Regions from separate parts of the Marinomonas sp. PE14-40 genome, predicted to be linked through region 1. Evidence: predicted binding sites of a transcription regulator. Region 1 holds the regulator's gene; the other holds the start of a gene.

Region 1 (4,408 bases):
CTTGAAATTAACGCTCACCTTCCAACCAATTTAGTTGAAGTACAGTTACTTAAGCTCAGTAGAGAACAGATTGGGGCTTGGCTATTACGTCATTGGGACTTACCAGATGGTATCTGTAACGGCATTCGTTACAGTAAAAATTTGGCCTATGATGGAGAAAATGCCATCATAGCGAGAATGTTAAATGTATGTCATAACCTGTTGAATAAAGAAGATATTTCTAAAGCCAGCCAAGATATGATTGGGCTGGATCAGAAACAACTACAAAGCCTTTATAAAGACCTACAAGACAACTCAGAAAACATTAAGTTGATGGTATCTTTAATTAATGGCAATTAGGTAAGTCAGACTTCAATAGGAAAGGCTCTCTCTTTTCTTAAGCTCGGGTTATATTTTTAGACTATTGGGACAATATCCTTATTTTGATGCCAGTTATTGATCAGCCAAACAGCAACCCAAGACTCAACTTCACAGCGACCAAACAATTTGATTATGTTTGGTCATCTTTGAGCCGTGCTCACAGTAAAAATATTCCCGCTTTTATATTTCCATGGCTTACAGAGCAGGGTTCTTTAACGGCAAAAATTCAAACACTGGGCAAACTGACGGTCGATGTCATTTCAGATACTTGGGGCCAAACGACCCAAAGAGAAAGAAAAAAACTTAACTTAAAAGCCCGTGAAGCGGCTCGCATACGAGAAGTTATCCTTAACGTAGATGGTCAAGCCATTATCTATGCACGCTCCATCATTCCTGCAAGGTCATTAAAAGGCCATTGGCGCTATTTACCTAAGTTAGGTAATAACCCCCTTGGTGGCTTCCTTTATAAGCATAAAGGTCTGACTCGTGGCGAAATAGAAGTGGCCCAACTGCCTGCTAACTTGTTTTCTCATATAAACGAGCCAACTTGGGCAAGACGCTCTGTTTTCTATCAATATGGTCAAGGTATACTCGTCAATGAAGTGTTTTTTCCTGCAATCAAACCCTTTTTAAATTTAAAGGATGAATAATGAGTAAAATCATCGCTTTAGCCGAGTTAGCTCGACTAGATAAGCCGATTGGCACCCTATTACTCTTGTGGCCAACTTTATGGGCCTTGTGGCTTGCTGCTGATGGCTTTCCTGATTGGCACTTACTTCTTATTTTTATTGCTGGCGTCTTTTCTATGCGCTCAGCGGGTTGTGTTATTAATGATTATGCAGATAGAAAAGTTGATGGTTTTGTTGAGCGAACCAAGGGTCGTCCGCTGCCTTCAGGCAGGGTTAGCGAAAAAGAAGCCTTAGGCTTTTTTGCCTTATTATGTCTCATCAGTTTTGTACTCGTACTTTTCACCGATCTAAAAACCATTATCTTATCCTTTGTCGGTTTAGGCTTAGCAGCGCTATACCCTTTCATGAAACGAGTCACCCATTTACCTCAGTTATTTCTAGGATTAGCTTTCTCTTGGGCGATTCCTATGGCCTATGTAGCTCAAGGTGGCTCCTTAACTGACATTGAACTTTGGATGCTCTTTATGGCGAATGTGTTTTGGACGATCGCCTACGACACTTATTACGCCATGGTCGACCGCAATGATGATCTTAAGGTAGGAATCAAGTCCACTGCGATACTCTTTGCTCAATATGACCTTGTCATTATTTTACTGCTACAAGGACTTGCTCTGTCATTATTGGTTTGGGTCGGTGTTATCAGAGAGCTAGGCGCTTTCTTTTTTATCAGTTTGTTGATTAGCGCTGGCTTTTTCTTTCAACAATTTTGGCAAGCAAGAGAAAGGGAGCGATCTGCTTGTTTTAAATCATTTTTAGATAATAATCGCATAGGCTTTTGTGTATTTTTAGGCTTTATTGCGGGCTTTTTTGTACACTAAATTAAGTCATCTGTGACATTTTAACTAAACTGTCACAATTGATCGTTTTAATTAAACCGTTCCAGAGAAGAGGATAGATCCTGTGACCGGTAAAAAAGTATTAATAATTGACGATGAATCATCAATTCGAGAAATGATCGCCATTGCTCTTGAGATGGCTGGTTATGAATACCTTGAAGCGGATAATAGCCGTACCGCCTACGAGATAATCGTGGATCATAGACCCGATTTGATCCTTGTGGATTGGATGATGCCTGGTGGCAGTGGTATTGAGCTAACACGTCGTCTTAAAAAAGACGTACTAACAGCTGAAATTCCCGTCATCATGCTTACCGCAAAAAGTGAAGAAGACAATAAAATTCAAGGATTAGAAGCAGGTGCGGACGATTACATCACCAAGCCTTTTTCACCTCGAGAGTTAGTTGCTCGCCTTAAGGCGGTACTACGTCGAGCTCACCCTCAGGGTGTTGATGAGCCTATTGAGGTTGATGGTCTAAAACTTGATCCTCTAAGCCAAAGGGTTTCTATAGGCACTAAACCTTTAGAAATGGGCCCAACCGAATATCGTTTACTCAAGTTTTTAATCACTCACCAAGAAAGAGCTTATTCAAGAGCACAGCTATTGGATCAGGTTTGGGGTGGGAATGTTTACGTTGAAGAGAGAACTGTCGATGTTCACATTCGTCGCTTACGTAAAGCGATAGGTGATAGCCATGATTACCTTATTCAAACCGTTAGGGGTACAGGTTATCGATTTTCAAGTAAGCGTTTGGCTTAAAAACTTATGAAGACAGTTTGGAAAAGCGCCACCGTTAAACTTTTGCTTGGTTTTTTCACTTGCCTATTTATTGGCATGCTTAGCGAGCAAACTTTCCCTTTACTATTTTTATATGTTTTAAGTTTATTATGTTGGCAGTTTTACGAGCTTTATCGCTTTCATAGCTGGATTCGACGTTCTGGACGTTCATTACCTCCGGATTCTTCAGGAATTTGGGGGGATGTTTTTGACGCAGTTAATCGACTGCAAAAGAAACAAAGAAAGTCTAAAAAGCGCATGCAACAAGCTTTAGCTAGAATTGAAGACTCTACATCAGCATTGCAAGATGGCGTTATCATGGCCGATAACACAGGCCGCTTAGAGTGGTGGAATACTTCCGCTGGAGATTTGCTTGGTTTAGTTAAACCCACAGACCGAAGCCAGCCGTTAACCAACATTGTTCGCACTCCTGAGTTTTTTCGTTATTTTAGCCAAAAGCGATTTGGCGACCCTTTGGTGATTCAATCACCCGCCAAAGAAGGCACTTTTCTAGAGTTTCAAACCACGCTTTATTCAAAAAATGATCACCTTATTTTTGTTCGTGACGTCACACGTCTGCACTTACTTGAGCAAATGCGTAAAGACTTTGTTGCCAATGCCTCACACGAGCTAAAAACACCACTCACAGTGATTAAAGGCTATCTAGAAACACTGGATATGTTTAAAGAGTCTTTGCCTGAGCGGATGCAAAAAGGCGTGGTAAATATGAATACTCAGTCTAATCGCATGGAATTACTGATCGAAGACTTGCTCCTTCTTTCTCGTTTAGAAAGCAACCAAAGAGCAGATTCAGACCAATGGCATAATGTCAGTGATCTTATTCAGGTGATTTGTGATTCAGCTAAGGTGTTTACCACCAGCGAACACTTTTTAAGCTGGGATGCGGATGAAGAAAGCTCTATCTTTGGTAGTTACAGCGAACTTTATAGCGCGTTCTCAAATCTAGTCGTGAATGCACTCAAGTACTCACCCGATGGTGGTGAAATAGATATAAGCTGGCAAGTAAATAAAGACGGTGGGATTTTCTGTGTTCAGGATAATGGCTTAGGAATAGATCCTAGGTTTATTCCTAGATTAACCGAACGTTTCTTTCGGATTGATAAAGGTCGAGGTTCTGACACTGCAGGTACTGGCTTAGGTCTGTCTATTGTGAAGCATGTACTTCATCATCACGATAGTAAGTTGGATATTAGTAGTCAGCTTGGCTTTGGCAGTACTTTTTCCTGCCACTTCCCTCGTACAAGGGTAAGAGAATCAAGTACACCAGAGATTGAAGCGATTGATAAGGACGCCTCTTAGCGTTTATTGGCTAGTCCAATTCTATTTGGACTAGCCATTTATCTTTCTAGCAAGAAAACACTAACGCATATAACTCATGAAGTTAAACGTCTCGCTACAAGCTTTCAAACAAGGCTTTAATAAAAGTCTCTTTCTCTTCATCCTGATCAATTAACCCTAACGTGACGGTCAAAAAAGATGAGGTTGGTTTTTTCTCTGTTGTCGCTACGCCTTGCACATAATAGTTCAAACGGTTGACCTTACCTTTAAACTCTAAATCGAGCACGGCTTGATCTAATACGCTTGGAATAACATCGTCACTCTTAATCAAAAGACTGGCTTCTGTACAGCTAAACTGGATCACCATGGTTCTAAACTGCTTACCCGCAAAACGCACCATACTCGGCACTTTAACGTCTTTAATCGTGACTTTAGGGTGAGTGATT
Region 2 (4,408 bases), 1.4 Mb from region 1:
TTAATGGCTGTGTGTCCACAGTTTGGGCCATGTTCATGGTCTGTGAGAGAGTGTGTTTGAGCAAGGCATATTCTAAGCTCCTGGAGTTAATAGGGTATTCCATAAATAGGTTAGTTGCTAACTTATAAAAGTGTTATATCTATGTCTTTGCTGCCTCATTGAAGAAGAGTCAGAGTTGTATCTTTTAAAGATAAAGTCCAAAAGGAGGGCTTAGCCTGAGAGGTGATACGGCATCAAAAAAAAGCATTGTGCTTTGTTCATTTGTTATGGCTATTTCATATCTATAAATAAAAAAAACGCCCTTAGGTTGAAGGGCGTTCTTTTGCTTTGCTACACAATATTTGACTTTAATTAAGCGCCAATTACACCGCCGTCTTTACGTGTAATAACGATCACAGTAGAGCGAGGTTTGCTGTTGCCGCCTTCTGGGAAGTGGGCATCAGGGTGCTGAATACCAACAAACATAGACTTACTGTCTGTACTGAATTCTAGACCTGTGATTTCACAACCTACTGGGCCCGTCATGAAACGATGGATTTCACCTGTATCAGGATCAGCACATAACATTTGGTTGTTACCTTGGCCTAGGAAGTCACCTTTGTTTTTATAGTTGCCGTCTGTTTGAATCCATAAACGACCGCCTTGGTCAAAACCAATACCATCAGGGCTGTTAAACATGTTGTGAGAACCAATGTTGTGGCTACCTGCATAAGCATCTTGATGCTGATTTGGGTTGCCAGCCACTAGATATAGGTCCCAGTTGAACTTGTCTGCTCTGTGGTCACCATTTGGTGGTGTCCAACGCACGATTTGACCATAGTGGTTTGCCGCTCTTGGATTAGGGCCGCCTACTGGTTGGCCTTCTTTACCACGGTTTTTGTTGTTGGTTAGTGTGCAATAAACTTGGTGTCCTTCAGGATGCACTGCAATCCACTCAGGACGGTCCATGGTTGTCGCACCAACGTGTTTAGCGGCTTTACGTGTGTAAATAAGTACTTCAGCTTGATCAGCAAAACCATTTTCTGGTGTTAGGCCATTCTTACCGAAAGTTAGTTCAACCCATTCGCCTGCACCTTTATCCTGAGTCATAGAGAACTTAGCAACGTAAAGTGTGCCTTCTACTAATAGATTGCGGTTAGCATCTGGGTTGTTGGCATTGTACTTGTGTTTAGAAATAAATTTGTAGATATGTGCGCCACGCTCATCATCACCCATGTAAGCGACAACAGTACCATCGTAGTTTACGTGGATTGCAACGTTTTCGTGTTTGAAGCGGCCCATTGCTGTGCGCTTAAGCGGTGTTGATTTAGGATCTTTAGGGTCGATCTCAACAATCCAACCAAACTTATGAGGCTCATTTGGGTTTTTACCAAAATCAAAACGCTCATCTTGTTTGTACCATTGGTAGCGCTTTTCATTGTTTTTGATGCCGTACATTTTCTGTTCTTCTGTACGAGCAATACTTTCGTCAGCGCCAAAGTAACCGTTGAAGTTTTCTTCACACGTTAGGTAAGTGCCCCAAGGTGTCGAGCCATTTGAGCAGTTGTTCATAGTACCGAAAACTTGAGTACCGCTCGGGTCTTTTTTCGTTTTCAATAGATCATGGCCAGCCGCTGGGCCCGTCAATTTCATTTCTGTTTGAACGTGAATACGACGGTTGAAGTTAGAGTTGTCTAGTACGCGCCAGTAGTTGTGTTGGTCACGTTCAACTTCCATGATAGAAACACCATGAGCGTGTTGCGCTTTTAGTACGTCATCTTTAGATAGACTGTCGCCACCGTTTGCAAAAAGGTATTTGTAGTTAGTGTATTCGTTGTTGATTGCTAGGATTGCACGGTCTTCGCTTAATGGAAATAAGCTCATGCCGTCTGTATTATCACCAAATTGTAGCGCTTGGCTGGCCGCATTCGCGTTACCGCTAGGGTCAAATTTTGGTGCGTTAGCAAATAATGGATCTCCCCAAGAAACCAAGCTCTGCCACTGGTAGCCATCAGGTAAAACAACAGTATCTGCCGTTGATGTACCAATGGCATCAAAGCCAATTAATGGTGATTTTGCCATTGCGTGTTTACCCATGCCAGATGCCACTGCATTACCAACACTTGAAAAAGCAAAGAAGCCACCTAGGCCTGCTGTAGCGCTTGCCCCAAAAAAACGACGACGACTGATTGCAGTATCAACAAGCTTGTTAAAAGTCGGTTCTAATGCTGTTAGCTCATTTTCTTGTATTGTATGTTCTTGAGCTTCTGACAAGGATAACTCTTTGTTCTGTAATTCTTTGCTCATGGTATACATCAGTACTGCCCTACCTATTTTATTGCTATGAGAAGATTATTAAACGCGTGTTTAGTTTTAAGCCTGCTCACAGGTTAGTGAGTCTTTGTTGCAATTAAATGGCAGTTTTAAGGCATTTTTGCGCTGTTTATATTTCAGTGCGGGTATGAGGTTAGGTTGAATATTAGATGAAATTTATTAAGGCAGTTAGAAAAAGTGGATGATAGTTCATCCACATATTGTAAAAAAGGAGAGAGGATTCGCTTTTACTTACTTGAATAAAGGGCTTTAACTAAGGATTAGTAAATATCAATCACAGCATTAAAGGCAATGACAATACGGTCTTTTTGGCCAAAGTAAGTAAGGGCGGCATGTTTAAGGTAAGAAGGAAAAAAGATAATTTGGCCTTCTTTCGGCTCAAAATCCCATACGCCTTGACCACTCAAATAGGCTGTTCCTGCATCTGAGTAGTGCTCTGCATTGACTCTTGGGTCATAAAAACGGTTTACACCATTGCGATCACCTAATGTACTTTCACCTGGATCAAGATAATAAATGCCACACCAAGAGCAATTTGGGTGAGAGTGAGCATCATGATAACCACCATTTTGTGTTACGTGGTACCAAGATTCGATGATATTTGCTTCGACTTCGACTTCTTCAGGCCAAGCTTCTTTATTAACCTCAAATGCAACTTCAGCTAAAAGCTCTTCAAAGATACGCTTGAGCTCCATGACTTCAGGTGTTTGTGCTTCTAAAAAATCGAGAGGGCTTTCAAAAAGTTTATGTTTAGCAATAGGGGCAACAAGGCTGTCTATCTGTTCTTTCTGTTGGCTCTTACATTGGTAGATATAACTTAGGAGATCGTCTTTTAAAAACTCATGATCAGGCTGTTGAGCGATAAATAAGGGTGTAGTCCATGTTTTTATGGCTTCTATTGCCGCTGGTTCTGCTAGTTGAAATGCGTCATCTAGGTCTAGGGTGTTATGGCTTGTCATGGTGATCTCGTTCAAACTTTTAATCTGTTAATTTTAAAGCTTGTTGATGAGGCTGAATACTAAAACTTGTGAATTGGTGTTTTTACGCTGATGTGTAGCAGAATAGGGAAACTTAATAAGCTGTTGTAAATGATGAGTTTAGTCTATAAACCAAGAAAGCCCTCGCCAAATGACGAGGGCTTTCTCGGGGATATAACTTTTACTTAAGCTAAACTCTCTTAGTTTTTGTCACCTGTTAAGGTTACGCCAGAGAAGCTAGAGTAAGCATTTATCATGACATATAGTTTGTCGCCAGAGCTTACAGACATGGTGCAAGTTTCGTTGCTACCTGATCTGTATGGACGACAATCCCAGTTGCTAGTCGTTGCTTCGCTTCCGTTGCTTACATAAAGATCCGCATCGCCTGAAGAACCTGCAATTTTGATTTTCACTGAGCTAGTATTAGATGGCACAGTGTAAACATAGCTTAGTTGACCACCAGTGTTCGCACTTAGACCAGAGATAGCTACGCCATCTTCAAGTACGTCATCACCAGGCTCTGGACCAGTTCCACAGCTTGAATCAACACCAACAGTGGTGAAAGCAGCACTTACGTCTGTTGTGTTAAAACCATAGTCTTCAGCCGCTTTCATTACACCACAAGCACCTTCGTCATAAGTGGTGTTAACTCCCCAGTAAAGTTGGTTAGCTAATGCGAACGCTTGGAAAGCGGTTTTTGTGTTCCAGCCATTGGTGTTAGCCAACAGATAGAAAGCACGGTTATAAACACCAGAGCTATAATGCACGTTTAGGCCATCATAGTAGTCGTCTGCATGGTCAATAGATGACCCGTCACGGCTAGGTGTTTCCATGTAACGCAAAGCGCCGTTTGACTTAAATATGTCAGCACCAACTTGCCAGTCGTTTGTACCTTTCATGTAGTACTCTGCTGCTTCACCTGCGATATCAGAGAAAGCTTCGTTAATACCACCACTTTGATTTTCATATTTAAGGCCAGAGTTCTGCTCTGTAAAACCGTGTGATACTTCGTGGGCAGAAACATCAAGACTTACTAGAGGGTAAAAGGTGGAATAACCATCACCAAAAGTCATTGCTGAGCCATCCCAAAATGCATTTTCGTAATTGTTACCATAATG

The links. The regulator PhoB, encoded in region 1, activates phosphate uptake and scavenging genes when phosphate is short. The targets are predictions, from matches to a motif close to TGTCATANNNNTGTCANA.
Region 2: Q0A08_RS22710 (PhoX family protein) is a predicted target of PhoB. The motif match lies at 2,382-2,399, and genes of this name have one in related genera.

Annotation. Positions count from the first base shown of each region.
Region 1 covers NZ_CP130700.1:3,499,147-3,503,554, reverse strand. Annotated here, with positions in the region: gene Q0A08_RS16230 (HDOD domain-containing protein) at 1-339, shown strand, start outside; gene Q0A08_RS16225 (chorismate--pyruvate lyase family protein) at 426-1,010, shown strand; gene ubiA (4-hydroxybenzoate octaprenyltransferase) at 1,010-1,867, shown strand; gene phoB (phosphate regulon transcriptional regulator PhoB) at 1,950-2,645, shown strand; gene phoR (phosphate regulon sensor histidine kinase PhoR) at 2,652-3,983, shown strand; gene Q0A08_RS16205 (response regulator) at 4,078-4,408, opposite strand, start outside.
Region 2 covers NZ_CP130700.1:4,900,010-4,904,417, forward strand. Annotated here, with positions in the region: gene Q0A08_RS22710 (PhoX family protein) at 352-2,286, opposite strand; gene Q0A08_RS22715 (putative 2OG-Fe(II) oxygenase) at 2,574-3,272, opposite strand; gene Q0A08_RS22720 (M4 family metallopeptidase) at 3,491-4,408, opposite strand, start outside.